Linked DNA regions of Kineococcus endophyticus. The protein of the gene in region 1 interacts with the protein of each later gene in a pairwise test. Links are inferred from orthologs where the notes say so. Each region holds a gene or a part of one and is shown on either strand. Other genes may lie near its edges. The genes, in order: ligA and leuS.

Region 1 (15,007 bases):
GGTTGCAGACCCGCCGCCGCGGCCGCCCGCACGACGACGTCCCGCACGTGCGGGACGTCGTCCTCCGGCAGCAACCAGCAGCGGCGCAACCCCTCCTGCCGCGCCGACCGTCCCGACGCGCGACCCCGCCGCAGCGAGGACCACCGGAAGGAGGGGGCGCGCAGGAGGCCCGGAACCGCGGCCACCCCGAGCACGCTCGTCCACTCGGCCTCGTCCGGCGGCACCGGGACGAGGGCGACGGGCAGGTCGCGCTGGCGGACCGCCTCGACCCGGCCTGCCCGCGGGAGCGGCACGGGGTCCACGACGTGTCCGGTGCGCGCCGCGAACCGGGCCAGGTCCGGCACCGCCAGCGTGTCCGGCACCCCGCACCGCAGGGGCCGCCGGCGGGCCCGTTCGGCGCCCTCGACGAGGGCGTCGGCCAGGTCCACGAGACGGCGGGCCGTGGGCAGCAGGTCCCGTCCCACGCTCGTCACGGCGACGGTGCGCGACGACCGCTCCAGCAGTCGCGCCCCGAGGTGGGCCTCCAGCGCGGCCACCCGGCGGCTCGCGACGGACTGCGGGATGCGCACGGAGGCAGCCCCCGCCGTGAAGCTGCCCTGGGTCGCGACGGCCAGGAAGGCGCGGCACCCGGCGACGACGTCCACGGCCCGACCGTACCGCTCGGCCATGCTCGTTCGGCATGGATCGGACCGCCGCCTGCTTGGACAGCATGGCCGGACTGCGGTGGGGTGGGGACCGTGAGACGAACCGCCGCCCTCCTGTCCGCCCCGCTGTCCGCGCTGGTGATCCTGGCCGGCTGCTCCGAACCGGCCCCGCCCACCTCGTCCGCCCCGGCTCCGGCGAGCTCCTCCTCCGCACCGGCGCCCGACTTCGCCGCCCTGGAGCAGCAGTCCGGTGCCCGCCTGGGCGTGTTCGCGGTCGACACCGGCAGCGGCCGCACCGTCGCGCACCGGGCCGACGAGCGGTTCGCCTTCGCCTCCACGTACAAGGCGCTCGCGGCCGCGGCGGTCTTGGACTCCGGCGCCGACCTCGCGACGCAGGTCCCGGTGACCGACCTGGTCGACTACTCCCCCGTCACGCAGGAGCACGTCGGCGGGACCCTGTCGCTCGGCGAGGTCGCCGAGGCGGCGGTGACCGTGAGCGACAACACCGCGGGCAACCTGCTCTTCGACCAGCTCGGTGGACCCGCCGGTTTCGAGGCCGACCTGCGGGCCCTGGGCGACACCGTGACGGAGTCCGCGCGCACCGAACCCGGGTTGAACGGGTGGAACCCCGGCGAGGTCGACGACACGAGTTCGCCGCGCGCGTTCGCCACCGACCTGCAGGCCTACGCCGTGGGCGACGCCCTGGACGCCGCCGACCGGGACGTCTTCACCGGGTGGCTCAGGGGGAACACGACCGGGGCGGAGCAGATCCGTGCGGGGGTTCCTGCGGGCTGGGTCGTGGGCGACAAGACCGGCCACGCGGGCCGCTACGGCAACCAGAACGACGTCGGTGTCGTGTGGCCGTCGGGGGGCCGGGCCCCGTGGGTCGTCGTGGTGTTCTCCGACAAGCCGGGCCTCGACGACGAGTCCGACCCCGCGCTCGTGGCGCGGGCGACCGGACTCGTCGTCGACGCGCTCAGCTGACCCGTGCGGTGATGAGCTCGCGGATGCGCGCGGCGTCCGCCTTGCCCTGCATCTCCTTCATGACCTGACCGATGAGGGCACCGGCCGCCTGCGCCTTGCCGCCGCGGATCTTCTCCACGACGTCGGGATTGGCGGCGATGACCTTGTCGACCGCGGCGTTCAGGGCGCCGTCGTCCTGGACGACGACGAGACCGCGGGCCTGGACCACCGTCGCGACGTCCCCCTCCCCGGCCAGCACGCCCTCGAGGGCCTCGCGCGCGAGGCGGTCGGTGAGCTTGCCGTCGTCGACGAGCTGGGCCAGTTCGGCCACGTCGGCGGGGGTGACGCGCAGGTCGGTGAGCTCGACCCCGTCGGCGTTGGCGCGGCGGGCCAGTTCCCCGGACCACCACTTGCGGGCCGCCGCGGGCGAGGCGCCCGCGGCCACCGTCGCCTCGACGACGTCCAGCGCCCCGGCGTTGACGAGATCGCGGAACTCCAGGTCGGAGAAACCCCACTCGGCGTGCAAGCGCTTGCGGCGTTGCGAGGGCGGCTCGGGCAGCGAGGCGCGCAGCTCCTCGACCCACGCCCGGTCCGGGACGATCGGGACGAGGTCGGGTTCGGGGAAGTACCGGTAGTCCTCGGCGTCGGACTTCTCCCGGCCCGACGTCGTGAGCCCGGTGTCCTCGTGCCAGTGGCGCGTCTCCTGCACGACCTTCTCACCCGCCCGCAGGACGGCCGCGTGCCGGGAGACCTCGTAGCGCACGGCCCGTTCGACCGAGCGCAGCGAGTTGACGTTCTTCGTCTCCGACCGCGTGCCGAGCTTCGCCTCCGGCGACGGGCGCAGCGAGAGGTTGACGTCGCAGCGCAGCGACCCCTGCTCCATCTTGACGTCGGAGACGTCGAGCGCGCGGAGCAGGTCGCGCAGGGCCGCGACGTAGGCGCGGGCCACGTCGGGGGCCCGGTCCCCGGTGCCCTCCAGGGGCTTGGTGACGATCTCGATGAGCGGGATGCCCGCGCGGTTGTAGTCCACGAGGGAGAACTCGGCGCCGTGGATGCGGCCCGTGGAACCCCCGACGTGCAGGGACTTCCCGGTGTCCTCCTCCATGTGGGCGCGCTCGATGAGCACCCGGTAGGTGAACGCCGGCTTCGACCCGTCCTCCGACGCCGGGACGTCGACGTCGAGGTACCCCTCGTACGCGATCGGCTCGTCGTACTGCGACGTCTGGAAGTTCTTCGGCATGTCCGGGTAGAAGTAGTTCTTCCGGGCGAACCGGCAGCGCTCGGCGATGGAACAGTTCAACGCCAGCCCGATGCGGATCGCCGACTCCAGCGCCTTGGCGTTCAGGACCGGCATCGCGCCGGGCAGACCGAGGGACGTCGGGTCCACCTGCGTGTTCGGCTCGGCGCCGAACTCCGTCGGCGCACCGGAGAACATCTTCGTCTGGGTGTTGAGCTCGACGTGCACCTCGAGGCCGAGGACGGGGTCGAACTCCGCCACCGCCTCGTCGTACTCCACCAGTTCGACGGTCATGCCGACACCCCCTGCCACGCCGGAACCTCCGCGAGCAACGGCCCGCCCCACTTGTCCACCAACCGCGTCTCCAGCGCCGCGCCGACCCGGTACAGCCGGTCGTCGGCCTGCTGCGGCGCGAGGATCTGCAACCCCACGGGCAGCCCGTCGGACAGGCCCGCCGGCAGGGACATCCCGGGGATGCCCGCCAGGTTCGCCGGGATCGTCGCGACGTCCCCGGCGTACATCGCCAGGGGGTCGTCGAGCTTGGCGCCCAGGGGGTACGCGACCGTCGGCGCGGTCGGCGAGACCAGCACGTCGACGGAGCCGAAGGCCGCGTCGAAGTCGCGCTGGACGAGCGTGCGCACCTTCTGGGCGCTGCCGTAGTAGGCGTCGTAGTAGCCGGCCGACAACGCGTAGGTGCCGAGGATGATGCGGCGCTTGGCCTCGTCCCCGAACCCGGCGGCGCGGGTGGCGCGCATGACGGTCTCGGCCGTCACGTTCTCGCCCTCCGGCACGACCCGCAGGCCGTAGCGCATCCCGTCGAACTTGGCGAGGTTGCTCGACGCCTCGCTCGGCAGGATCAGGTAGTACGCGGCGAGCGCGTGCACGATGTTCGGCAGGCTCAGCTCGACGACCTCGGCCCCGGCGGCGCGGAACTCCGCGAGCGCCTCCTCGAACCGCGCGACGACACCGGGTTCGTACCCCTCGCCCGACAGTTCGGCGACGACCCCGATGCGGACGCCGGTGAGGTCGCCGGTCGCGCCCTGGCGGGCGGCGCCGACGACGTCCGGCACCGCACCCGGCAGCGACGTCGAGTCGTACGGGTCGTGGCCTGCGATGACCGCGTGCAGCAGCGCCGTGTCCATGACCGTCCGGGCGCAGGGCCCGGCCTGGTCCAGGGAGCTGGCGAGGGCGATGAGGCCGTAGCGGGAGACCGCGCCGTAGGTGGGCTTGACGCCGACCGTGCCGGTGACGGCCGCGGGCTGGCGGATCGAACCACCCGTGTCCGACCCGATCGTCAGGGGGGCCTCGAAGGCCGCGAGCGCCGCCGCGGAACCGCCGCCGGAACCGCCCGGGATGCGGGTGGGGTCCCACGGGTTGCGCGTGACGCCGTACGCGGAGTGCTCGGTCGTCGAGCCCATCGCGAACTCGTCCATGTTCGTCTTGCCGAGCACGACGAGGCCCGCGGCGTGCAGCTCGCGCACGACGGTGGCGTCGTACGGCGGGACCCAGCCCTGCAGCATCCGGGACCCGGCAGTGGTCGGCAGGCCCTTCGTCGTCAGCACGTCCTTGACGCCGATGGGGACACCGGCGAGCGGCCCGAGGTCGGCCCCGGCCGCGCGGTCGGCGTCGATCTGCCGGGCGCGGGCGAGGGCGCCCTCGTGGTCGACGTGCAGGAAGGCGTGGACGCCGGAGTCGTTGGGGCCGGACGTCGGGCCGTCGACCGCGTCGATGCGGTCGAGGTGGGCGCGGGTGACCTCCTCGGCGGAGACGACCTTGCTGCGCAGGCCGTCGGCGAGGCGGGTGGCGTCCCACTGGACCAGTTCGTTGACGCTCACGCCTCCTCCCCCAGGATCATCGGGACGCGGAAGCGACCGTCCTCGGCCGCGGGAGCGCCCGCGAGCGCCTCCTCCGCGGTCAGGCCCGGCCGGACGACGTCCGGTCGGGTGACGTTCGTCAGCGGCACGGGGTGCGAGGTGGCGGGTACGTCGTCGGTGGCGACCTTCGCGACGGCCGCGACGGCATCGAGGACCGCGTCGAGCTGACCCGCCATGCGGTCCAGCTCCTCGTCGGACATGTCGATGCGCGCCAGGCGCGCGAGGTGCTCGACCTCGGATCGGGAGATGGCGGACACGATCGGTGAGTCTATTGCGCCGGTCCGGGGTGCCCACGGTCCACCAGCCGGGACAGGACGATGACGGAGTCCGTGGCGGCGATGGACGCCTCGTCCCGCACCCGCTCGACGGCCTCCTCCAGGTGGCTCACGTCCCGGGCCCGCAGGTGCAGGAGCGCGTCCGCGGGGCCGGTCACGGTGTAGGCGCCGACGATCTCGGGGACGCCCTGCCAGAGCCGGCGCAGCTCGGCGGGCGAGACGGTGCCGTGGCAGCGGACCTCGACGAAGGCCTCGGTCCCCCACCCGAGCGCGGCCGGGTCGACGACGGCCGTGAAGCCCGCGATGACGCCGTCGGCGACGAGCCGGTCGACGCGGCGCTTCGTCGCCGGGGCGGACAGCCCGACGCGGTGACCGACCTGCGCGAACGTGGCGCGCCCGTCGGCTTCGAGGGCCGCGATGATGCCGCGGTCGATGTCGTCCAGCTCCCGCACCGGACCTCCCGTTCCCGTGGCGCGACGACGCCACGGTGCCACAGTGCTGGCGTGGTGACGTTGGGAGCCGGTGGGACGCGCTGGGGGCTGCTGCGCGCCGCGGCCGTCCTCCTCGTGCTGGGGGCGGTCGCGTGGTGGCGCCGGCAGGACACGTCCTTCGCGCTGTACGCCGTGTCCTGGGGCGCCGTCCTCGTCGCCTCGGTGGTGTGGACCGCCGTCCGGCACCGCGCGGACGTCGTCGAGCTGGCGCCCGACGCGCTGCGCGTGCGGACCCGACGGTGAGCGCCGCTTCGCGTGGGAGGACGTCCTGGAGGTGTCCTGGACTTCCGGGACGTGGCCGAACCTGGGCAGCGGGCCGGTGCTGCGGGTCAAGGGCGGGCCGTACGACGACCCCGGCCCCAACGTCCCGGCGCAGGTCGCCCAGCTCGCCCTCTTCGGCCGGCGCGACACGCGCCGCGCCGCCCGCGCTCTGGCGCAGGCCGCGGCCGACCACGGCGTCCCCTTCACCCCCGGGCTCGTCGAGCTCGTCAACTCCGGCAAGCGCAGCCCGCGGCTGCCGGGCGAGCGCCGCGACGCCCGGGGCGGCTCGCTCTAGGCCGGCTCACCCCGCCTCGCCCGCCGCCGGGTCCGCGCTCCCCTCCCCCTCGGCCGGGAGCGCCACCGCGTCCGGGCCCCCCTCGAGCAGCGCGGTGAACCCCGCCTCGTCGAGGATGCGCAGGCCCAGCTGCTCGGCCTTGTCGGCCTTCGATCCGGCGGCCTCCCCCACGACGACGAAGTCGGTCTTCTTCGAGACCGAGCTCGACGCCTTCCCGCCGCGGGCGAGGATCGACTCCTTCGCCTCGTCGCGGGAGTACCCGGCCAGCGATCCGGTGACGACCACGGTCAGCCCCTCCAGGGTCCGCGGCGTCGACTCGTCCCGCTCGTCCTCCATGCGCACGCCGGCCTCGCGCCACTTGCGCACCACCTCGCGGTGCCAGTCGACGGCGAGCCACTCCACGACCGCGTCGGCGATCGTGGGGCCGACGCCCTCGGAGGAGGCGATCTCCTCAGCGCTCGCGGCCTCGATCGCCTCCATCGACCCGAACCGGTCGGCCAGGGCGCGGGCCGCGGTCGGGCCGACGTGGCGGATCGACAACCCGACGAGGACGCGCCACAACGGCTGGGACCTGCGGTCGGCGAGGTTCTGCAGCAACCGCCGGCCGTTCGCCGAGACGGCCCCCGCCTTCGTCGTGAAGAGCGGGACCGTCGCCAGGTCCTCCTCGGTCAGCGTGAACAGGTCGCCCTCGTCCTCGATGACGCCGGCCTGCAGGAGAGCCGTGGAGGCCTCGTACCCGAGGGCCTCGATGTCGAACGCCCCCCGGCCCGCGACGTGGAACACCCGCTCGCGCAGCTGGGCCGGGCAGGAGCGGGAGTTCGGGCAGCGGATGTCGACGTCGTCGGCGCGCTGGTGCGCGAGCGTCGTCCCGCACTCCGGGCACTGCGTCGGCATGACGAACTCCCGCTCGTCGCCCGTCCGCGCGTCGGCGACCGGCCCGAGCACCTCGGGGATCACGTCGCCGGCCTTGCGGACGACGACGGTGTCGCCGATGAGAACGCCCTTGCGCTTGACCTCGTCGGCGTTGTGCAGGGTGGCCATCTTCACCGTCGAGCCGGCGACGAGCACCGGTCGGAGCACCGCGAAGGGCGTGACCCGGCCGGTGCGGCCGACGTTCACCTGGACGTCGAGGAGCGTCGTCGTGACCTCCTCCGGCGGGTACTTGAACGCGATGGCCCAGCGCGGGGCGCGCGACGTCGACCCCAGCCGGCGCTGCAGCGGGACCTGGTCCACCTTGACGACGACGCCGTCGATCTCGTGCTCGACGTCGTGCCGGTGCTCGCCGTAGTAGGAGATGTACTCGGCCACCTCGGGCAGGGTGTCGAGCACCTTCACGCGCGAGGACGTCGGCAGGCCCCACGCCGCGAGCTTCTCGTACGCCTCGAACTGCGAGCCGTTCTCCATGCCGCGGCGGGACCCGATGCCGTGCACGAGCATCCGCAGCGGCCGGGTGGCGGTGACGCGGGGGTCCTTCTGCCGCAAGGATCCCGCCGCCGCGTTGCGCGGGTTCGCGAACGGCGGTTTGCCGGCCTCGACCAGCCCGGCGTTGATCGCGGCGAACCCCTCGAGGAGGAAGAACACCTCGCCGCGGACCTCGAGGAACTCCGGCACGTCCTCGCCCGTGAGGCGGTGCGGGACGTCGGCGATGGTGCGGACGTTGAACGTCACGTCCTCGCCCGTCCGCCCGTCGCCGCGCGTCACACCGCGGACGAGGCGCCCCTGCTCGTAGACGAGGTCGATGGCGAGGCCGTCGATCTTCGGCTCGCACAGGTACCGGGCGCCCTCCCCGACCTCCTTCTCCACGCGGCCGGCCCAGGCCGACAACTCGTCGAGCGAGAACGCGTTGTCGAGGCTGAGCATGCGCTCGGGGTGGTCGACGGCCGTGAACTCCGTCGAGAACGTGCCGCCGACCGTCTGCGTCGGGGAGTCGGGCGTGCGCAGCTCGGGGTGCTGCTCCTCCAGCGCCCGCAACTCCTTCTCCAGCTCGTCGTACTGCCCGTCGCTCAGCGGCGAGGAGTTCCGCACGTAGTACGCGAAGCGGGCGGCCTGGACCTCGGCCACCAGCTCCTCCCAGCGGTGCCGGGCCGAGGACGGGACCGTGTCGTCGGAAGGGCCACCGGAGGGGCTCGTGCTCTGTGCGCTCACGGTCCCCATCCTGCCGCGAGGGTCCGACACACGCCCACGAGCGTTCACCGTGGCGTCGCACAGCGGTTGCTCAGGGTCCCTACGGTCACCGCCATGATCACCCGCCCCTCCCGCCGCGCCCTCGCGGCGCCGCTCGCCCTCACCGCCGTCGTCGCCGGCACGCTCGGCCTGACCGCCTCCGGTTCGGACGCCCGGGCCGACGACCACGCCCCCACCACCGCCCTCCCCGCCCAGACCGCGCGCCTCGTCGACCGTCAGGTCCTGCCCGCCGCGTCCTTCGGCGAGCCCGTGCCGAGCGGCGCGGGCATCGAGACCGCGAACGGCGTCGCAGTCCCGTTCGCCGCACAGCCCGTCCAGGGGTTCTCCGCGAACCTCGTCCAGCCGGACGGCTCGTACCTCGTCCTGTCGGACAACGGCTACGGGACGAAGGCCAACAGCGCGGACTTCCTCCTCGCCGTCCACCGGCTGACCGACCCCGGCACCGGGACCCTGCAGGTCGCGCCGGGGGGTTTCACGTTGTCCGACCCGTACGGCAAGGTCACCTGGGACCTGACCCGGTCCGACCGCCGACTCACCGGTGCCGACTTCGACCCCGAGAGCTTCCGGCAGGCCCCCGACGGGACGTTCTGGTTCGGTGAGGAGTTCGGCCCGTACCTGCTGCACACCGACGCGGCGGGCCGACTGCTCGAGGCGCCGGTCCCCCTGCCCGGCGTCCACTCCCCGGACGATTCGGAACTCGGCACGGCCACGCCGGACCTGGCGTCCAGCAAGGGGTTCGAGGGCATGGCGCAGTCGGCCGACGGCCGCTACCTGTTCCCGCTGCTGGAGGGCCCCGTCGCCGGCGACGACCCCCAGGACCTGCGCGCCCACCGCTACGACACCGTCGAGGGGCGCTACCGCGGCGAGGCGTTCACCTACCGCCTCGAATCCCCCCGCAACGCGATCGGCGACATGACCCGGGTCGACGACCACCGGTTCCTCGTCCTCGAGCGAGACAACGGCCAGGGTCCCACCGCCGTCTTCAAGGCGGTGTTCCTCGTCGACACGAGCGTGACGGACGCGACCGGGCACCCGCTCAAGACCCAGCTCGTGAACCTCATGGCGGTGCCGGACCCGGACGGGGTCGCCGGGGACCTGTCGAAGGACTCGGGGTTCCTGACGTTCCCGTTCACCACCATCGAGAGCGTCGACGTCGTCGGGGACCACCGCATCGTCGTCGGCAACGACAACAACTTCCCGTCCTCGGCCGGCCGCACGCCCGGCGTCCCGGACGACGACGAGTTCCTCACGATCGAGGTGCAGGCCGACCTGTCCAGCGCCGACTGATCAGCGGTCTCCCGCGGTGGGACGGCGCAGGACGACGAACTCCAGGTCGTCCCGCTGCGGGATCCCGAAGCGCTCGTCGCCGTAGGGGAACGGTCGGCGTTCACCCGTCACCCGGAAACCGAGGCGTTCGTACCAGGCGATGAGGTCGGCGCGCTGGGCGATGACCGTCATCTCCAGCGCGTCCGACCCCCAGCGCGCCACCGCCTCCGCGTCGGCGCGGGTCAGCAGCGTGCGTCCGATCCCGCCGCCCTGCGCGAGAGGGCTGACGGCGAACGTCCCGAAGTAGGCCACCGAACCGGTGCGACGGAGTTCGCAGCAGCCGACGAGGATCCCGTCGCGCTCGGCCAGCAGGAGCGCCGACCCCGGGGCCGCGACCACCGCGGCGATGCCCTCGGCGTCCGTCCGCCTGCCCTGCAGCAGGTCCGCCTCGGTGGTCCAGCCCGCGCGGCTGCTCTCACCGCGGTAGGCCGACTCGACGAGGTCGACGACGGCCGGCACGTCGTCGGCGGTCGCGTCGCGGAACGTCAGGTCAGTCACCGGAGGCCTCCTCGAGAGCGGCGGCCGCTGCACGCAGCCGGGTCAGCAGGTCGCGCACGAGCGACGGCGGCGCGTCCGCGAGCCCCGTCGCGGGCATGAGGACGACGTCGGCCAGGGCGGTCGCGGGCAACCCGATGCGACGCCACGGCTGGCGGACGGCGTCGACGACGGCGGCGTTCGACGGCACGGGCAGACCCGTCCTCGCCGGCACGGGCATCGCCCCGGCCCACAGGAGCAGACCGTCCTCGACGCACGCGGCGACGGACTCCCAGCCGGCCGGCCCGAGGTCACGGACGTCGAGCGCCACGCCCGCCGCCCCCACCTCGCGCACGAGCGACCAGGGCGCCTGCGCGGAGTCGAGCCGGAGCACGGGCTCGGCCCCGGCCGAGCGCACGGCGGCCAGGACGTCCCGCAGGCCGTCGCGGACCTCCGCGCGGTCGACGGCCCGCAGCGTCCCGTACCCGGACTGGGTGGGCAGCCGTCCGGCCAGGACGGCGGCCAGCGACGGCTCCTCCACGTGCACGACGACCTGCGCCCCGGGGACGAGGCGCTGCACGTCCGCGACGTGCCGCGACAGCCCTTCGGCGAGGGAGGCGACGACGTCGCGTCGCGCCCCGGGGTCGGAGACGCTGCGCTCGCCCCGGTTGAGCTCGACGCTCGCGAGCAGCGACCAGGGTCCGACGACCGAGACCGCCAGCGGGCCCGTCCACCCGTCGGCGGCCTCGGCGAGCTCGTCGAGGTCGGCGCGCAGGAAGGCGTCCGCGCGGGCGGCGTCCCGGCCGGGGGCGTCGACGAACCGCCAGCCCGCCGGTTGCCGGTCGACCGGCAGGTCCACGAGCAGCGAGGCCGTGCGCCCCAACGGGTCCGCCCCTGGCCCTCGGGCCGGGAGCTGGGCGAGGTGGGGGACGTGCGGCGGGTCGCCGAGCTCCCCGAAGACGGTGCGGGCGGCTTCGCGGGGGTCCTCCCCCGGCAGCGCGCCGACGGCGGCGGCGGATCCTGGCACGCCGGAACGCTACCCGTCGGGGGGTGCGGTCACCGGCGGGCATCCCCCGAAGGTCGGACCCGGGTCCCGACCGTCGTCCGTTGGCGGGGACCCGCCCCGTGCGGGTGGATGGGTCCTCACAGCAGACTCCTGGGAAGGCACACGCCATGCACCACCGCCGTCGAGTCGTCCGTCGCGCCGGGGCCGCCACCGTGGGGGTGCTCGCCCTGACCGGACCCCTGCTCGTCGCGAGCCCCGCGAGCGGCGCCCCCGCCCCCTCTCCTCTCGGGACCACCCGGCCCGCGACCGTCGCCGCTGCGGACGCCGAGTTCCTGGCGCGGACCCCCGAGCGCTTCCGCGACCAGCAGCTCGCCTGGGCCCCCTGCTCGCGCGAGCAGGTCGGCCTGCTCGCCAGCCTGACCGGCGGGTTGGAGTGCGCGCAGGTGGCCGTCCCACGCGACTGGAACGAGCCCGAGGCGGGCGAGCCGCTGCAGGTCACCATCAGCCGCGAACCGCGCCAGGGCCCTCGACCGGAGCGCACGGTGATCACCAACCCGGGCGGGCCCGGCGGTGCGGGGTTGTCGCTGGCGACGCTGGGGTCCGCCGTGCCGGGCCTGGCGGACACCGAGGTCGTCGGGCTGGACGTGCGGGGCACGGGGGCCAGCTCGGCCCTGACGTGCGGGTCGGCCTTCGTGGGCGAGACCCCGCCGGACTACCGGGACCGCTCGCCCGAGGCGCTCGCCCTCGCCGCCAAGATCGTCCAGGGCGCCGCGCAGGCGTGCGCGCAGGACCCGCTGGCCCCCGTCGTGAACACCCAGCAGACCGTCTTCGACATCGACCTCGTCCGCGACGCGCTCGACCGCGAGACGATCGACTGGGTCGGGTACTCCGGCGGCACGTGGCTGGGGGCGCAGTTCGCCACCCACCTGCCCGGCCGCGTGGGCCGCTTCGTCCTCGACTCCAGCGTCGACGCGACCGCGGGCTACCAGGAGGTCTTCTCCTACCAGCCCATGGCCTTCCAGCGCCGCTTCGACGTCGACTTCGCGCCGTGGGCCGCCGCGGGGAACGCCACGTTCGGGCTCGGGGCGACGGGGGAGGACGTCGGCGCGACGTACGAGCGACTGCGCGCCGAGCTGGCCGCCCGGCCGCTGCAGCTGCTGCCCGGGCTGGCCGTGGACGGCAACCTGCTGGACGCGCTCGCGATGCAGTCGATGTACGGGAAGGCGTCGTTCCCGCAGCTCGCGTGGATCCTCAGCGGGCTGCAGGTCGTCGAGGCCTTCCGCGCCGGCCCCGCGGGGTCCGCCGCCGCGCCGGCCGCCCTGACGGGTCGCCTCGCCGACCTGGTCCGCCAGCTCGCCCCCGCCGCCGACCGGCCGTCGGCGACGGAGTCGATGGCCGCGACCTTCGCGGCGACCACCTGCAACGACAGCCCCTGGACCACCGACCAGGCGTTCTGGGACGCCTACGGGAACGAGCAGGGCGAGCGGTACCCGCTCGTCGGCTACACGAAGTCCAGCCAGGTGTGCGCCTACTGGCAGCGCGACGGTCTCGTGCTCCCGACGGTGGACGGGGCCGACCTGCCGCCGCTGCTCATCGTCCAGTCCCGCCGCGACCCGGCGACCGCCTACGAGGGCGCGGTGAAGACGCACGAGGCGATGGGGTCCTCCGTGCTCGTGACGGTCGAGGACGAGGGTGACCACGGCCTCTACGGCATGGGCAACCCGTGCGTCGACGACGTCGTCGGCCGGTTCCTCACCGAGGGCACCGCGCCCGACGGCGATGTCACCTGCGAGGGCGTGGGCCTGCCGCCCGTGGCCGGTTCCCAGGGCGAGGGTGTCGTCGCGAAGGTCCTGCGGGCGGCGCGCTCGGGAACGGCGTCGTGACGGCGTGAGCCCCGGGTCCGGTGATGGGTGAGGATGACCCGGTGAGGTCGATCCCGTGAGCACCACCCGCCTGCCCGCCCCGGCCCTCGGGGACGGTGTGACCGACGAGGAGCGCCGGTCCGCGCTGCGCCGCATGCGACTGCTGGCCACCGGACTGCTCGTCGTCGCCGCCGTCGTCTACGCGCTGACGGTCGGACGGGCGGGCGGGTGGGGCTTCGTGAACGCGGCCGCCGAGGCCGCCATGGTCGGGGCGGTCGCGGACTGGTTCGCCGTGACGGCGATCTTCCGCCACCCGCTGCGCCTCCCGATCCCGCACACCGCGCTCATCCCGCGCCGCAAGGAGGCCCTGGGCAAGAGCCTGGAGCAGTTCGTCGCGGAGAACTTCCTCGCCGAGGACGTCGTGCGCGACAAGGTGCAGCGGGCCGGGATCCCCAAGCGCGTCGGGTCCTGGCTGTGCGACCGCGGCGGCTCGCGCCGCGTGGTGGAGGAGGCGTCGACGATCCTCACCGGCGCGCTCGGGATCCTGCGCGACGAGGAGGTCACCACCGTCATCGACCAGGTGCTCGTCCGGCGACTGGCCGCGCAGCCGTGGAGCCCGACCCTGGGGCGCCTGCTCGAGGAGGTCGTGCGCGACGGAACGCACCACCCCGTCGTGGACCTCACGCTCATCGAGGTGCAGACCTGGTTGCGGCGCAACGAGACCCTCGTGCGCCGGATGGTCACCGACCGGGCCCCGCTGTGGGTCCCGGACTGGCTCAACGACCGGCTCGGCAAGCGTGTCCACGCCGAGGCCCAGCGCTGGGTCGACGAGATGGTCGACGACCGCGGCCACGCCGGCCGCAAGGCCATCGACGACCTGCTGGCCCGGTACGCCGACGCCCTGCAGAACGACCCCGACACCCGCGCCAAGGCCGACGAGTTCCAGCAGCGGCTGCTCAGCTCCCCCGGCCTCGCGGACACCGTGGCCGGCCTCTGGTCCAGCGTGCGAGGCTTCCTGCTCGACGCCTTGAGCGACCCGGACAGTTCGTTGCGGACCCGCAGCGAGGAGGCGCTCGTCGACGTGGGCCACCGCCTCGTCGAGGACGCCGCCTTCGCCGCCCGCGTCGAGGGCCACCTCACCGACGCGGCCGGGCACGTCGTGCGCCGGTTCGCCCCGGAGCTCGCGACCGTCATCTCCGACACCGTCGCGCGCTGGGACGGCGACGACGCCGCCCGCCGCATCGAACTCCACGTGGGCCGGGACCTGCAGTTCATCCGGATCAACGGGACCGTCGTCGGCGGGCTCGTGGGGTTGTTCATCCACACCGTGACGGTGCTGGTGAGCTGAGGACGCCGCTGGCGCCCGGCTCCTCGAAGGATCGTCGACTGCTCCGGCTGACACACCCGCAGCTGGCGACGAGTCCTAGCCGTCAGCGGCGACGAGGGACGTCATCGTCCTCAGTGCGTTCCAGGGACGCCGAGGAGCCCTTGGAGCTGAAGGCGCTCCACAGGTTGAAGACGACGATCGCGACGACGAGGAGGCACCAGAAGACGAGGAACGGACGCGAACCCCCGTCCCGGAAGCTCGTGATGCCGAAGACGAGCATCCCTGCGCCGACGAACGCGCCCAGGACAGCTGCGGGGCGGCTCGGTGTGATGCGGTAACGCATGCGCGGAAGCTAGCAACGCTCATCCTCCGCGGCCACCGGGGTCGGTGGGCGCCAAGCCTTCGCACTGTGATGGCGGATCAGGCTCCCCCATGGTTCCGACACACCGATGTCCACCATCAACGACGCGTGAACCGTTGCCGCACATGAAGTTACGACGCTTCGACCCTAGCTGTACTGGGCTTGTTCGACTACCCTGGAACACGTGACCCCCACCGCCCAGCACGCAGCCCAGGACGCCCTCACGCGCCTGTCCGCTGCCCTGGACGACCTGCTCACCCTGCCGACCGGAACCCTCGACCGCGACGACGTCGACCACGCCGTGAGGTCCGCGTACGCCCTCGGCAACCGCCTCGACGCCGCCAAACTCCGCCTCGTGCGCGCCGCCCTGGACCACACCACCGACGGCACCGTCACCGACCTGCTCGCCACCCACCCGGTCAACCTG
Region 2 (15,586 bases), on another replicon or contig:
GACGAGCGCTGCGAACGCGGAGCGGACGGGCAGGGGTTCGCCGGGGCAGGTCCCGAGCACGCGCGCGATGGCGTCCCGCTCCGGGGGCGTGACCCACAACCCGTAGGCGGCCTTCACCGCGACCTGGCGCGCGACGTAGTCGCAGCGGAAGGCGGTGTTCGGCGGGAGCCACGTCGCGGCGTCGCCGTCGCCCTTCTGCTCGTTCAGCGGCCCGTCGACCGCCAGCAGTCCCAGCGGGTCGTTGGCGAACGCGGTGCGCGTCGCCGCGTCCCACGACTGCGCGCCCGTCTGCCAGGCGTTGGACAGGGCCACGACGTGGTCGACCTGCACCGCCGACGACGTCGACCCACCCCGGGTGAACGCGATCGCGTCGCCGCTGTAGGGGTCGGCGAGTGCGCCGGCGGACACGGTGCAGTGCACGGCGTCCGTCCACGAGCGGGCGGTCAGGTCGCGGTTCAGGACGTCGTTGCGGGTGTAGCAGCCGTTCTGGTCGGTGTCGGTCCAGGCGGCGCCGAAGGCGTCTCGGGAGTACCCGGTCTTGGGGGCCCGCCCCTTCACGTCGAGGGTGTCGAGCGCGGCGAGGGCGGTGCCGGGGGCGGCCGTGGCGAGGATCGCGTCGGTGGTCGAGGTCCTCGTGGTGGTCGTCGTGGTGGTCGTCGGGACCGGGTCGGGAGTGGTCACGGGCGTCCTGGCGGGAGTCGCAGCGGGGGTCGTGGTGGGAGTCGCTCCGGGAGTCGTGGCGGCCGTGGCCACGGTGTCCGCGGGCGCGTCACCGCCCGCCAGGGCGCCCCCGCCGGAGAGCGCGACGAGGCTGAGGACGGTGAGGACGGCCCCGGCCCGGCGACCTGCCAGCCCGGCGGTCCGGAAGTGCCCCACCACCACGGTGAACAACCCCACGAGCAGACCCGTGAGGCCGACCACCGCGAGGAGGCTCCCCGCCGCGGACGCGGCTCCGCCGACGACGAAGGACGAGACCACGCCGACCAGCGCGACGAGGGCGGCCAGCCCCAGGCACGCGGCGAGGGCGACCGTCTTCCCCGTGCTGCGCCGAGCCGGGGTCCTGCTGCCGTTGCCCATCGACTCCCAGCTCACTCCACGTCGTCTTGTGGTGACTCATCGACGATAGAGCGACCGGGTGCCGGATGTGGGGGGATTCACCCCCGTGGACGGTCCAGCTCCCGATCCACCTGGGCCCGCACCTCCGCGACCATGTCGACGTCGTCGGGGTGCAGCAGCCACTGCACCTGCAGCCCGTCCATGACGGCGACGAGCCGGCGCGCCGCCGACCCCGGGGCGGGGTGCCCGCAGTCGGCGAACGCCGTGGTGAGCGCGGCGACGACCCGGCGGTAGCGCTCGTCGAAGAAGGCGTGGGCGGGATGCTCGGGCGAGGTGGCCTCGGCCGACAGCACGCAGAACAGCTCGACGACACCGCGGCGGGAGACGTTGCGGCGCACCACGTCGAGCAGGGCCTCGAGCTGCCGCTCCCCCGGCAGCGACGGGTCCGGCCCCACGAGCGAGGCGTCCTCCACGTCGCGCTGCTCCAGGACGGCGAGCAGCAGCGCCTGCTTGCTGCCGACGTGGTGCAGGAGCCCCGCGTGCGTCAGCCCGCAGCGGGCGGCGAGGTCGCGCAACGACGCGGCGCGGTACCCGGACTCGGCGAACAGCCCGACGGCCTCGGTGAGGATCTGCTCGCGCCGGGCCCTGCCCTTGGCGTACTCCCCGCGTGCGGCCACAGCACATCCCTACCACCAATACCTTCCACCTGGTAGGTGTTGGGCGTAGCCTGCGACCATGACCGACACCGACGTCACGCGCACCCCGGCCGAGCTGCTGGCGGAACTCACCGTCGAGGAGAAGGCCGCCCTCCTCGACGGCTCCGACTTCTGGCACACCGAGCCCGTCGAACGCCTGGGCATCCCCGCGCTCATGGTCACCGACGGCCCGCACGGCCTGCGCAAGCAGGCCGAGGGCGGCGACCACCTCGGCCTGGCGAACTCCGTCCCCGCGACGTGCTTCCCGCCCGCGGCCGGGCTCGCCTCCTCGTGGGACGTCGACCTGCTGCGCCGCGTCGGGGAGGCCCTGGGCCGTGAGACGCGCGCCGAGAGCGTGTCCGTCCTGCTCGGCCCCGGCGTCAACATGAAGCGGTCGCCGTTGTGCGGGCGGAACTTCGAGTACTTCTCCGAGGACCCGGTGCTGGCCGGCGACCTCGCCGCCGCCCTCGTCGAGGGCGTGCAGAGCCAGGGCGTCGGGACGTCGCTGAAGCACTTCGCGGCGAACAACCAGGAGACGCAGCGGATGACGGTCTCCGCCGACGTCGACGAGCGCACGCTCCGGGAGATCTACCTGACGGCCTTCGAGCGCGTCGTCACGAAGGCGCAGCCCTGGACGGTCATGTGCTCCTACAACCGCATCAACGGCGTCTACGCCTCCGAGGACCCCTGGCTGCTCACCGACGTCCTGCGCGGCGAGTGGGGTTTCTCCGGCCTCGTCGTCTCCGACTGGGGCGCCGTCAACGTGCGCGAGGACGGGGTCCGCGCGGGCCTGGACCTGGAGATGCCGTCCTCCTCCGGCGCCGGCACCCAGCGGATCCTCGAGGCCGTCAGCACCGGGAGCCTGTCGACCGAGGACCTCGACCGCGCCGTCCTGCGCGTCCTGGAACTCGTCGAGAAGGCCCGGCCCGCCCTCGCCGACCCAGGCACCTTCGACACCGACGCCCACCACGCCCTCGCCCGCGAGGCCGCGCTCCAGAGCGCGGTCCTGCTGAGGAACGAGGATCGGATCCTGCCGCTGGCCGCCGCGGGCGGGACGATCGCCGTCGTCGGCGAGTTCGCCCGCACGCCCCGCTACCAGGGCGCGGGCAGTTCGCAGGTGAACCCCACCCGCCTCGACGACGCGCTCACCGCCCTGCGCGCGCAGTTCGACGGGTCCCGCGACGTGACGTTCGCGCCGGGCTACGTCCCGGAGGCCGACCCGGACGACGCGACGGGCGAGGCGGCGCGTGCCCTCGCCGCCGAGGCCGTCGACGTCGCGCGCACGGCCGACGTCGTCGTGCTGTTCCTCGGCCTGCCCGCCTCGTACGAGTCCGAGGGGTACGACCGCGAGCACACGAACCTGCCGCCGGAGCAGCTCGATCTGCTCGACGCCGTCGTGGCGGCGAACCCCCGCACCGTCGTCGTGCTGGCCAACGGGTCCGTCGTGAACCTCGAACCCTGGCAGCACACCGTCCCCGCCGTCCTGGAGGGCTGGCTCGGTGGGCAGGCCGGCGGCGCCGCCGTGGCCGACCTGCTGAGCGGCGTCGCGAACCCCTCGGGCAAGCTGGCCGAGACGGTTCCCGTCAACTACCGCGACAACCCGACGGTCGGGAACTTCCCCGGCGAGCACGGCCACGTGCGCTACGGCGAGGGCCTGCTCATCGGGTACCGCTGGTACGACGCGCACTCCCTGCCCGTCGCCGCCGCATTCGGGCACGGGTTGTCCTACACGACGTTCGGGTACTCCGACCTGCGGGTGGAGACGCGCGGGAACTCCGTCGACGTGCACGTGACGATCACGAACACCGGGGACGTCGCGGGCAGCGAGGTCGTCCAGGTGTACGTCGCCGACGTCGACGCGACGGTGTTCCGTCCGGACGCAGAGCTCAAGGGCTTCGCCCGCGTGACGCTGGAACCCGGCGAGTCCCGTGAGGTGGCGGTCGAGCTCGACGAGCGGGCCTTCTCGTTCTGGCACAGCGCGACCGGCCGCTGGGTCGTCGAGGGCGGTGAGTTCGGCATCCGCGTCGGCGCCTCGTCGCGCGACGTCCGCCTCGCGACCACGGTGACGCTGCCCGGCGACGGGGTGAGCGTGCCCCTGCAGCTCGACTCCGAGCTCGAGGTCTGGCTGCAGCACCCGGACGCGGCGGCGGCGGTCCGCGAGCGCATCGACGGCACCCCCTGGGCGGGCATGCTGTTCGACCCGCAGCACGGCGCCATGATGCGGGCCATCCCGTTGCTGCGGCTGACCCGCTTCCCCGGGTTCCCGATCACCGAGACCGAACTGCCCGGCCTCATCCCCGGCTGAGCCCGGGGGGGCGGCCGTCAGAGGTCCAGCACCATGACGACGTGCGGCCGCCCCTCCCGCTCGCCGCTCCAGCCCTCGACCATCCCGAGCTTGCGGGTGACGCCGAGGCTGGCGGTGTTGCCGGGGTCGACGATCGAGATGAGCCGGGGCAGGTCGAGCCCCCGGGCGTGGTCGGCCCACGCCCGGGCGGCCTCGGTCGCGAACCCCTGGCCCCACGCCGACCGCCCGAGCCGCCAGCCGATCTCGACGTCCTCGGGGTACCAGCGCATCCGGTGCAGCCCGGCGAACCCGATGAACTCGCCGGTGTCCCGGCGTTCGAGGGCGGACAGGCCGAACCCCAGGCGGTCGAAGCAGCCGTCGGCGTAGTCCGCCAACCGGTCCGACGCGGCACGGTCGGCCACGGCGGACACGAACCGGGTGACCTCCGGGTCGGCGTTCATCGCCGCGAAGGGTTCCCGGTCGCCCTCCGTCCACCGCCGCAGCAGCAGCCGCGGGGTGGACGGGGGCAGCAGTTCCGGCATCACGTCCGGTGTCAGGCCGGGACGATGTTCACCAGCTTGGGGGCCCGGACCACGACCGTCCGGATCCCCGCGCCGGCGAGCGCCGACTGGACCTTCTCCGAGGCCATCGCCAGCTCCTGCAACGCCTCCTGCGTGATGTCCGGGGCCACCTCGAGGCGGTCGCGGACCTTGCCCTTGACCTGGACGACGCACGTCACCGTGTCCTCGACCAGCAGCGACTCGTCGACCGCCGGCCACCCGGCCCGCGCGACGGCGGGTTCGTGGCCCAGGAGGGACCACATGTCCTCCGCCACGTACGGGGCGAACAGCGACAGCACCAGCGCGACGACCTCGGTGGCCTCGCGGACGGCCGGGTCGGCCGCACCCGGGCCGGAGTCGATCGCCTTGCGGGTCGCGTTGACCAGTTCCATGACGCGCGCCACGGCCACGTTGAAGCGGAACGCCTCGACGTGCTGGGCGACGTCGTGCAGCGTCCGGTGCGTCACCCGGCGCAGCGCGACGTCCCCGGTCGTGACGTCGGCACCCACGGGCGAGGTGACGTCGCGCGCCAGCCGCCACGCGCGGCCCAGGAACTTCGCCGAGCCCGACGGGGACACGTCTGCCCAGTCGATGTCGTCCTCGGGCGGACCCGCGAACGCCATCGTCAGCCGGATGGCGTCGACGCCGTGCTCCTCGAGCTGGTCCGACAGCCGGACCAGGTTGCCCTTGGACTTGCTCATGGCCGACCCGTCCATCTGCACCATGCCCTGGTTCAGCAGGCGGGTGAACGGCTCGTCGAAGGGCAGGTACCCCAGGTCGTGCAGGACCTTGGTGATGAACCGCGCGTACAGCAGGTGCAGGATCGCGTGGGTCACCCCGCCGACGTACTGGTCGATCGGACCCCACTGGGCGATGAGGTCGGTGTCGAACGGCTTGGTGTCGTCGTCCGGGGAGACGAACCGCAGGTAGTACCAGGACGAGTCGACGAACGTGTCCATCGTGTCCGGGTCCCGGCGCGCGGGCGACCCGTCGACGGGGCTGGGCACGTTGACCCAGTCCTCCGCCGCCCCCAGCGGGCTCGTGCCCTTGGGCGTGAGGTTCAGGCCCTCCGACGGCGGCAGCAGCACCGGCAGCTGGTCCTCCGGGACGGGCACCTCACCGGACTCGGTGTGCACGACCGGGATCGGGGTGCCCCAGTAGCGCTGGCGGGAGATCAGCCAGTCGCGCAGGCGGTAGTTCTTCGCCGGGCGGCCCTTGCCCTCGGCCTGCAGGACCTCGATCGCCTTCGCGATGCCGGCCTTCTTGTCCAGGCCGTCCAGCGGGCCGGAGTTCACCAGCACGCCGTCGCCGGCCGTGGCCTCCCCGGACTGCGCCGGGTCCGGCAGCGGGTTCCCGTCGGCGTCGCGGACGTCGACGACGACGCGGACGGGCAGGCCGAACGCGCGGGCGAAGTCCAGGTCGCGCTGGTCGTGCGCGGGCACGGCCATGATGGCGCCCGTGCCGTAGTCGGCCAGCACGTAGTCGGCGGCCCAGATCGGCAGCCGTTCACCGTTGACGGGGTTCACGGCGAACCGGCCCAGGTCGACGCCGGTCTTCTCGCGCTCCGACGCCAGCCGGTCCATGTCCGAGGTCTCCTGCACCGTGGTGCGGTACGCCTCGAACGCCTCCCGCACCTCCGGTGCGGACCCCGCGGCCAGTTCCTCGGCCAGGTCGGAGTCGGCGGCCACGACCATGAACGTCGCGCCGTGCAGGGTGTCCGGACGCGTCGTGTAGACCGTGACGGGTTCGTCGCGGCCTTCGATGACGAACTCGACCTCGGCGCCCGTCGAGCGGCCGATCCAGTTGCGCTGCATCGAGATCACCTTGGACGGCCACTGGCCCTCCAGGCGGTCCAGGTCGTCCAGCAGCCGGTCGGCGTACTCGGTGATCCGGAAGTACCACTGGGTCAGCTTCTTCTTGACGACCTTCGCGCCGGAACGCTCGGACGTGCCGTCGGGCAGCACCTGCTCGTTGGCCAGGACGGTCTGGTCGACCGGGTCCCAGTTGACGAGGGAGTCCTTGCGGTAGGCCAGGCCCTTCTCGTACAGCTTGAGGAACAGCCACTGGTTCCACTTGTAGTACTCCGGGTCCGACGTGTGCAGCACGCGGTCCCAGTCGAAGGAGCAGGCGTAGCGGCGCATCGAGGCGCGCTGCTGGGCGATGTTGTCGTACGTCCACTGCCGCGGGTCCAGGCCGCGCTTGATGGCGGCGTTCTCCGCGGGCAGGCCGAACGCGTCCCAGCCGATGGGGTGCATGACGTCGAAACCGCGCTGCATCCAGTACCGCGCGATGACGTCGCCCAGCGCGTACGCCTCGGCGTGACCCATGTGCAGGTCGCCGGAGGGGTAGGGGAACATGTCGAGCACGTACTTCTTGGGGCGTTCGTCGCCCGGCTCGCCGCTGCGGAAGGGCTTGAGGTCGTCCCAGACCGGCAACCACTTCTCCTGCAGCGCGAACGCGTCGTAGCGCTGCTCGTCGTGCTCCTCGGTCTGCTCAACCGACACGTCAGTCATCCCGTCCTCCCGGTGCTCGCGTGCGTCCCGCACCTGCGACCTGCCCCTGACAGCGGAAGACCCCTCGCGCAGGAGGGGTCTCGGTGCGAGCACCTGCGAGGTCGCAGCAGCTCAGCACCGGCTGGGAAGTCGGCGGGAGGACACCCGGACAGCCTACTCCGTGGCGGACGGGACCCCGGGGGTCAGGCGCCGGGACGCTCCGGGCGGGCGCTGCGGTCGCCGCGGTCGCTGCGGCGACGGCCCCACCCGTGCTGGGGGACGCTGCGGCGCAGGGCGCGACGCTGGGCCAGGGCCTGCTCGGCCCGCACGAGGAGGTCGCTGACCCCGCCCTCGTCCCACGGCGCGAGCACGGCCGCACCGGCCTCGACGGCCAGCCGCGGGGCGCGCTCGCCGCCACCGGCGAGCCGGCTCTGCGCCAGGCCCACGCGGATGCGGCGCTCGAGCTCCTGCGCGTGCAGGCCCGCCCCCGGGCCCAGGACGACGAACCGGCCCTCCCCCTCGCGGGCGACGACGTCGGACGTGCGGGTCGCCCCGCGCAGGGCGGTGGCGGCCGCGGCCCACTCGGCCTCGCGCGCGGCGCGGACCTCCTCGACCGTCCGGCTGCCGCCGCCGAGCTGCACGCCCGGGGTGACCTCGACGATGCACGCGTGGACGGCACCGCCGGAGCGGCGCGCGGACTCCAGCACCTGGTGCCCGACGAGGACCAGGCCGCGGCGGTTGAGCAGACCCGTGACCGTGTCCTGCACCGTCTCGTCGCGAGCGGCCTCGAGGGCGGCCAGCAGCGAGCCCACGGAGCGCTCGGCCTCGTGGTGGGCGCGGACGGTCAGCGCGAGGGCGACCGCGAGCGCCACGGCGACGGCCCCGAGCGCGACCAGGGCCACGACGAGCGTGACGAGCGTCGAGGCGACGGCCGCCGCGACGGCGACGGCGACGCCCCCGGTGACGGGCACGAGGACGAGCGCGGCGGTGCGGCCGCGGCCGTCGAGGCCCCCGGTGGCCCGGCGGGCGGCGTCGGACCCGGGGCCCGGCACCGCGGGGGCTCCGGGCTGGGGTGCGGCGGGGTCGCCGGCTCCGGCGTCGCGGGGTCCGGGCGCAGTGGTCACCCTCTCCCCCTCGGCACCACCTGGGTCGGGCTGGAGACGGCGAGCGGGTGACGACATGACTCGATCATGCGGGTGCCGCTGCCCCGGTGCGTCCGGACCGGGCGCGGTTCACACGGCGCGCCGCGAGAACTCACCCGCTCGGCGGACCTGGTCGGCGCTCGGCCGGACCCCGGTGTAGAGCGCGAACTGCTCGGCGGCCTGCCAGGCGGCGACCTCGGTGCCCGTGACCAGGGGCGTGCCGAGCTCGCGCGCGAGCCGGACGAGCGGGGTGTCCTCGGGGACGGCCACGACCTCGACGACGGCGCCCGCGGCCTCCACGGCGGCCCGCGCGACGGGCAGGTCCTCCGCTGCGGGCCCACCGGCCATGCCGACGGGGGTGGCGTTGAGCAGCAGGTCGGGCCGGACGTCGCCGAGCGCGGGCAGCCAGCGGGCGCCGTACTGCGCGGCGAGCGGGGCGCCCGTGGCCTCGGTGCGGGCGACGACGAGGAGGTCGGAGAACCCCGCGTCGCGCAGAGCGGCGAGCGAGGCCTTGGCCATCCCGCCGCTGCCGAGGACTGCGGCGGCGCCGGGCGTGCCGGCGGGGGTGATGCCGTGCTGGGCCAGCAGGCCCGCGACGGCGAGGTAGTCGGTGTTGTAGGCGACGAGGTGCGGACGGCCCTCGCGGGGCGTGTTGACGATCGTGTTGACGGAGTCGATCGCGGCGGCGGAGGCCTCGAGCTCGTCGACCAGGGGGATGACGGCCTCCTTGAAGGGCATGGACACACCCGCCCCCCGGATGCCGAGCGCGCGGATGCCGGCCACCGCGGCGGGCAGGTCGTCCGTGGTGAACGCCTTGTAGACGAAGTCGAGACCCAGCTCGGCGTAGAGGAAGTTGTGGAAGCGGGTGCCGAGGTTGCTCGGCCGTCCCGACAGCGACAGGCAGAGCCGGGTGTCCTTGGTGATCCGGTCGGGCAGCTCGCGGGAGGTCGCGGGGGAAGTCACCGCCCCATCATGGAACAGGACGCGGTTGTTGATGGTTCAATGAGGATGTGAAGCGCATCGGTTTCCTGTCCTTCGGGCACTACCAACCGGTCCCCGGCTCGGCCGCACGGACCGCGCGCGAGGCCCTCGTCCAGACCGTCGAGCTGGCGGTGGCCGCCGAGGAGCTCGGCTTCGACGGCGCCTACGTGCGGGTGCACCACTTCGCCCGCCAGCAGGCCGCGCCGTTCCCGGTCCTCGCCGCCATGGCCGCCCGCACGAGCCGCATTGAGCTGGGCACCGGCGTCATCGACATGCGGTACGAGAACCCGCTCTACATGGCCGAGGAGGCCGCGCAGACCGACCTCATCTCCGACGGCCGGCTGCAGCTCGGCGTGAGCCGGGGCTCACCCGAGCCCGCGCTGCACGGCCCGGCGACCTTCGGGTACGTGCCCGCCGAGGGCGAGACCGAGGCCGACATGGCCCGCCGGCACACCGACGTCTTCCGGCGCGCGATCGCCGGCGCCGGCGTCGCCGAGTCCAACCCGCGCATGACCGGCCGCAGCGTGCAGCTTCCGGTGCTGCCGCAGTCCCCCGGCCTGTCCGACCGGATCTGGTGGGGTTCGGGCACCAGGGCCACCGCCCGCTGGACGGCCGAGCAGGGCATGAACCTCATGAGCTCGACGCTGCTGACGGAGGACACGGGCGTCCCGTTCGACGAGCTGCAGGCCGAGCAGATCGCGCTGTACCGGCAGGTCTGGCGGGACTCGGGCTGGGAGCGCGAACCGCGGATCTCGGTGAGCCGCAGCGTGATGCCCATCGTCAACGACCTCGACGAGGCCTACTTCGGCCGCGACCGCGGTTCGGTCGACCAGGTCGGCTCGCTCGGCGAACCGGGCCTGGCGCGCTTCGGCAAGACCTACGCCGGTGACCCCGACCAGGTGGCCGAGGACCTCGCCAAGGACGCGGCCGTGCGCGAGGCGGACACGCTCCTGGTGACCATCCCGAACGCCCTGGGCGTGGACTACAACACCCACCTCATGCGCTCGATCGTCGAGCACGTGGCCCCGGCCCTGGGCTGGCAGCCCGCGCGCTGACGGACGGCCGCACCGGGACCGCCCGGGGGTCTGGCGCAGCGCCGCCCCCCGGGCGCACCCTGGACGCCTCGCACGGTGGCGGGCCGGGAGGTGAGGGATGGGCGTCTCGCCAGGTGGACCCTCGCCCGTGTCGCGCCGGTCGGTCGTCTCGGCCGCGGCGGGCACGGGACTCGTCGCCGCCCTGGGGGGCCAGCCCGACGAGGTGACGTCCTGGGCTCTCGACCTGCTCACCGGCCGCGTCACCGGTCACCGGCCCGACCTGCTGCGGCCCGTGCTGACGCTGCCCGCCGGGACGGCCCTGGCCAAGCTGCTGCGCGCCCACGGGCCGGCCGTCCTCGACGAGCGCGTCCGGTACTCAACCGACGACCTCGTGGGCTCGACCCCCGTCTGCGCCTGGCACGTGCAGACGGGGATGACGGTGGCGGGCCTCGGCGACGCCGCCCTGCGCCGCGGTGACGCCACCGCGACGAACCTGCTGGTCGTGCGCGCCGGCGGCGCGGCGGCCGTGACCGGGTTCTGCCGCGCCCTCGGCGACCGGCGCACCCGGATCGACCGGCGCGCGCCGGACTCCTGCTCCGCGCAGCCCTGGGACCCGCGGGACACCACCACGACGCGGGCCCTGGCCCTCGGCTACGGGGCGGTGCTGCTCGGGGACGTCCTCGAGCCCGCCGCGCGGCTGCGGTTCGCCGCGCTCCTGCCCTCGGACCGGCTGCGCGGCGGCTGGACGCTCACCCACGCCGTCGCCAGCGGCCGGTACGGCACCGCCGCCCTCGTCGGGGTGGCCCGACGGGAGCGGCGGCAGGTGCTGGTGGCGGCGACGTTGCGGGCCGGCCAGCCGGCGCAGGACGGCTCGCAGGCCGCCGTCAGCCGGGTCGTCGAGGCGCTCCTGGGCGGGCTCGACGCGACCTGGTGAGCACTGCTCAGACGCGGACCCCGCCGGGGGTGGTGGCGCGCACCGGGCGGCCGAGCTCGGCCGTCGGCACCGACCGGGTCTCCCGGGCGGTCAGCGCGGACAGCGAGGCCACGACGGCGACGATCGCGGTGAAGACGCTGATGACGACCCAGCCGCCCTCACGCACCCCGCCCAGCCCCGTGACGATGCTCGGGGCGAAACCGGCCAGCAGGAACCCGAGCTGGGTGCCGATGGCCATGCCGGAGAACCGGACGCGCACGTCGAACATCTCGCCGTAGAACGAGGGCCAGACGGCGTTCGCCGCGCAGTACCCGCAGGAGAACGTGGCGACCGCCAGGACGAACGTCAGCACCTCCGACCCCGAGCTCATCGACAGCAGGTAGAACGGCATGAGGGCGGCCGAGGACAGCGCCCCGTAGACGAACACGGGTTTGCGGCCGATCCGGTCGGCGAGCCGGCCGAACAGCGGCTGGGTCAGCAGCGCGACGGCGTTGGCCACGACGACGAGCCACAGGGTGATGGCCTCGTTGACGCCGACCTCCTTGCCGTACGCGATGGCGAGGTTCCCGAACACGGTCGAGACGGCCGCGACCGTGGCGCAGCCGACGACGCGCAGGACGTCGCGCCAGTGCTCGCGCACCAGGACCGCCAGCGGCATGCGGGCGATCTGGCCGGACGCCTTGGCCTGCTGGAACTGCGGGGTCTCGTGCAGGGACCGGCGGATGAGGTAGGCGACGAGGACGACGAGCGCGCTCAGCCAGAACGGGACCCGCCACCCCCAGCTGTACTTCACGTCGTCGGGCAGCGCCACGACGGGGATGAAGACGAGGGCCGCGAGGATCTGCCCGCCCTGGGTCCCCGTGAGGGTCCACGACGTGAAGAAGGACCGCCGGTCGTCGGGGGCGTGCTCGAGCGTCAGCGACGACGCCCCGGCCTGCTCCCCCGCGGCCGACAACCCCTGCAGGATGCGGCACACGACGAGCAGAGCCGGTGCGAGCCAGCCGATCCGGTCGTGCGAGGGCAGGCAGCCGATGACGAACGTCGACAGCCCCATGAGCACGAGCGTGAACATGAGGACCTTCTGCCGCCCGACGCGGTCGCCGAAGTGGCCGAGGACGACGGCGCCCAGCGGCCGGGCGACGTAGGCGACGCCGAACGTCGCGAACGACAGGACGAGGGCCGCGTTCCCGGCGTCGGGGAAGAACACCCGGGGGAAGATGAGCGCTGCGGCGGAACCGAACAGGAAGAAGTCGTAGTACTCCACGGCGCTGCCCATGAAACTGGCGAGCGCGGCCTTGCGGGGGGTCTTCTCGACCGGTGCCTCGACCGGTGTGCTGCTGTCCACGGTGACCTCCGACGGTGCGGACGACGGAACGGGTGGGAGTGCGGTGCGCTGGGGCGCAGCGCGGGAGTCAGGAGTCAGTCGGCGCGCACGAGGGCGCGCAGGTGCGCGAGCATCCGCGCGGTGTCGGGGCGGCGCCCGGTGATGAGTTCGAAGGCGCCGACGGCCTGGTGCACGGCCATGTGACCGCCGTCGAGCGTGCGGCACCCGGCGGCCCGGGCGGCGGTGAGCAGGGCCGTCTCGAGCGGTCGGTAGACGACGTCCGCGACCCACGTCGCGGGGCGCAGCAGGTCGACCGGGAAGGCGGTGCCGGGGTGCTCGGCCATGCCCGTCGGCGTGCAGTGCACGACGCCGTCGGCGGCGGGGACGAGGTCGGTGAGGTCGGCGGTGCCCGCCGAGGTGACCTCGCGGTGGTGCCGTCCCGCGAGCGAACCGGCGAGGTCCCGCGCGCGGCCCGGGGCGACGTCGACGACCGTGAGCCGCTCCGTGCCGCAGCGCAGGAGGGCGTCCGCGACGGCCGCGCCCGCTCCCCCGGCGCCCACGAGCACGACGTCCCCGCGGGGCGCGTCGTCCAGTTCGCTGCGCAGCGCGGCCTCGAACCCGGTGGTGTCGGTGTTGTGGCCGACGGCGCCGTCGGGGGTGAGGAGCACGGTGTTGACGGCGCCGAGCGCCGCGGCGAGCGGGTCGACGGCGTCGAGGTGGGGCAGGACGAGCTGCTTGCAGGGGTGCGTCACGTTGAGCGCGTCGAACCCGAGGTCGCGGGCCCAGCCCAGGACCTCCCCGATGCGCTCGGGGGCGATCCCCCGCTCGGCGAGGTCGATGGTCCGGTAGACGTAGCCCAGCCCCAGTTCCGCGGCCTCGGCCATGTGCAGGGGCGGGGTCAGCGAGGGGCCGACGCCCGTGCCCACGAGCCCCACGAGGTAGGGGCGGGCACCCCGCACCGGGGTGGGGACGACCGGGTCGTCGGCCGTTCCTGCGTCGATCACTGCGTGGGACATGGCCGGGCTCTCCCTCGAGCGGCTCGTCGGTCTCCTGCCGTGCCGGTCGGTCGAGCCTGTGCTCAATGGACTAACCGGTACGTTCAGGGAGTAGAGCAGACCTCCGCCCCGCGGTCAACCGTGCGTCAGCGCGCCGCGAGCCAGCCCACCACGACGTCGCCCAGCACCCGGCGCGACCGCTCGAGGCGGTCGGGAGCGGCCAGGTCGACGTCGAAGAGGTGCCCGAAGGTGTGCTTGTTGGCGACCTGGAAGACGCAGAACGCGCTGATGAGCATGTGCACGTCGAGCGCGTCGACGTCGCCGCGGAACACCCCCGCCGCCTCCCCGCGGGCCAGGATCTCGGCGACGAGGTCGCGCGCCGGCGCCGAGGCCGTGCGCACCGATTCCAGCCGCTTGACGAACTCCCCGTGGTGGATGTTCTCGATCGCGACGAGCCGGATGAAGGCCTCGTGGGCGACGTGGTGGTCGAACGTCAGCGCGGCGAGGCGGCGCATGGCCTCCTGCGGCGCGAGGTCCCCCACGTCGAGGCGCTGCTCGGCCTGGCGGATCCCGAGGTAGGCGCGCTCCAGGACCGCGGAGTACAGGCCGTCCTTGCTGCCGAAGTAGTAGTAGATCATCCGCTTCGTCGTGCGGGTCCGGCGTGCGATCTCGTCGACGCGGGCCCCGGCGAAGCCGTCCTGCGCGAACACCTCGGTGGCCACGTCGAGCAGGTCCCGGCGGGTCCGCTCGGCGTCCCGCGCGGGCAGCGCCGCCTCCTGCTGCGTCACAGCGCGATCGTAGTCGTGCAGGTCAGGGGCCCCGCGGGTCCCCCGGGAACGCCGAAGGGCCCGAACCGAAGTCCGGGCCCTTCACGAGGGTGGAGCTGAGGGGACTCGAACCCCTGACCCCCTCCATGCCATGGAGGTGCGCTACCAGCTGCGCCACAGCCCCTTGCTCTCGTCACCGGGCCTCAACCCCGCGGGCTTTCCCCCCGGCAACGAGGACAACAATACCGCACGAACGCCGGTGGTCGTGACCACCCGCGTCGCCCGGTGATCACCCCTCGGCGCCGACCCCGGCCCCCGCAGCTCCGGCGTTGTACTCCTCGAGCACCCACGCGTCGCCGCGGCGGACGAGGACGGCCCAGTGGCAGTTGCGGAAGCCGGCGAGGGCCCCGGCGGCCGTCACGGGCAGCCCGACGAGGCGCACGACCGCGGCCTTGAGCGCGGCCCCGTGGGAGGCGACGAGGAGGGTGTCCTGGACGGTGGACGCGTGCCGCTCGACGGCGGTGGCGACCCGGAGGCCGAGCTCGGTGCGGGTCTCGCCTCCGCCCATCCGGACGTCCTCGCCGCGCCGCCAGGCCGCGTGCTCCTGCGGCCAGCGCTCGGCGATCTCCTCCCCCAGCAAGCCCTGCCACGCGCCGGCGTCGACCTCGCGCAGCGCGGGGTCCTGGACGACCTCGTGGCCGCTCAGGGCCGTGAAGGCGCGGGCGGTGTCGACGGCGCGGGACAGGTCCGAGGCGACGACGGCGCCGACGTCGGTCGTCCACGCGGCGAGGTGCGCGGCGGCCTCGGCGGCCTGGGCCCGGCCGACCTCGTCGAGCGGGACGTCGAGCTGGCCCTGGAAGCGGTTCTGGGCGTTGGAGGCGGTGCGGCCGTGCCGCCAGAGGACGACGCGGCGGGCGCTCACGCCTGCTGGTCGCTCGCCGCGGGCTCGCCGAGCTCCAGGAGCGGGCAGTCCTTCCACAGGCGCTCGAGCGCGTAGTACTCGCGCTCCTCGACGTGCTGGACGTGGACGACGACGTCGACGAAGTCGAGCAGGATCCAGCGGCCCTCGCGCTCGCCCTCGCGGCGCACCGGCTTGGAGCCGAGCGGCAGCAGCTTCTCCTCCACGGCCTCGGCGATGGCGCGCACCTGGCGCTCGTTGGGCGCCGAGGCGAGGAGGAAGGCGTCGGTGATGAACAGCTGGTCCGAGACGTCCAGCGCGATCACGTCGGTCGCGAGCTTGTCCGAGGCCGCCGCCGCGGCAGCGGTCACGAGCTCGAGAGAACGGTCGGATGCGGGCACGGGACTCCTCGGGACAAGCATGC

Evidence for each region.
Region 2: the proteins of ligA (region 1) and leuS interact in binary tests that used the Escherichia coli proteins (3 or more experiments, as listed by UniProt). The link is inferred for Kineococcus endophyticus from one-to-one orthologs.

What each region holds. Positions count from the first base shown.
Region 1 is NZ_JBFNQN010000005.1:337,628-352,634, forward strand. The notes cover bases 5,621-8,609. They hold ligA (NAD-dependent DNA ligase LigA), read right to left. Parts: upstream 8,195-8,609; coding sequence 6,047-8,194; downstream 5,621-6,046. Other genes in these bases: AB1207_RS09395 (hypothetical protein), read left to right, coding at 5,621-5,727; AB1207_RS09400 (hypothetical protein), read left to right, coding at 5,759-6,040; AB1207_RS09410 (esterase-like activity of phytase family protein), read left to right, coding at 8,279-8,609. Outside these bases: AB1207_RS09365 (LysR family transcriptional regulator), read right to left, coding at 1-644; bla (class A beta-lactamase), read left to right, coding at 738-1,628; Asp-tRNA(Asn)/Glu-tRNA(Gln) amidotransferase subunit GatB, read right to left, coding at 1,621-3,138; Asp-tRNA(Asn)/Glu-tRNA(Gln) amidotransferase subunit GatA, read right to left, coding at 3,135-4,679; Asp-tRNA(Asn)/Glu-tRNA(Gln) amidotransferase subunit GatC, read right to left, coding at 4,676-4,975; AB1207_RS09390 (Lrp/AsnC family transcriptional regulator), read right to left, coding at 4,987-5,445; more of AB1207_RS09395, read left to right, coding at 5,497-5,620; more of AB1207_RS09410, read left to right, coding at 8,610-9,511; AB1207_RS09415 (GNAT family N-acetyltransferase), read right to left, coding at 9,512-10,048; AB1207_RS09420 (uroporphyrinogen decarboxylase/cobalamine-independent methonine synthase family protein), read right to left, coding at 10,041-11,051; AB1207_RS09425 (alpha/beta hydrolase), read left to right, coding at 11,198-12,913; AB1207_RS09430 (DUF445 domain-containing protein), read left to right, coding at 12,969-14,240; AB1207_RS09435 (hypothetical protein), read right to left, coding at 14,323-14,562. UniProt on the Escherichia coli protein: DNA ligase that catalyzes the formation of phosphodiester linkages between 5'-phosphoryl and 3'-hydroxyl groups in double-stranded DNA using NAD as a coenzyme and as the energy source for the reaction.
Region 2 is NZ_JBFNQN010000001.1:70,347-85,932, reverse strand. Bases 4,349-7,429 are described here. They hold leuS (leucine--tRNA ligase), read right to left. Parts: upstream 7,109-7,429; coding sequence 4,589-7,108; downstream 4,349-4,588. Other genes in these bases: AB1207_RS00355 (GGDEF domain-containing protein), read right to left, coding at 7,291-7,429; AB1207_RS00365 (GNAT family N-acetyltransferase), read right to left, coding at 4,349-4,577. In the rest of the region: AB1207_RS00380 (DUF3761 domain-containing protein), read right to left, coding at 1-1,092; AB1207_RS00375 (TetR/AcrR family transcriptional regulator), read right to left, coding at 1,155-1,733; AB1207_RS00370 (glycoside hydrolase family 3 C-terminal domain-containing protein), read left to right, coding at 1,792-4,056; more of AB1207_RS00365, read right to left, coding at 4,074-4,348; more of AB1207_RS00355, read right to left, coding at 7,430-8,211; AB1207_RS00350 (shikimate 5-dehydrogenase), read right to left, coding at 8,320-9,165; AB1207_RS00345 (LLM class flavin-dependent oxidoreductase), read left to right, coding at 9,240-10,265; AB1207_RS00340 (serine hydrolase), read left to right, coding at 10,393-11,178; AB1207_RS00335 (MFS transporter), read right to left, coding at 11,186-12,454; AB1207_RS00330 (shikimate dehydrogenase), read right to left, coding at 12,598-13,518; AB1207_RS00325 (TetR/AcrR family transcriptional regulator), read right to left, coding at 13,644-14,285; AB1207_RS00315 (histidine phosphatase family protein), read right to left, coding at 14,554-15,186; rsfS (ribosome silencing factor), read right to left, coding at 15,183-15,563.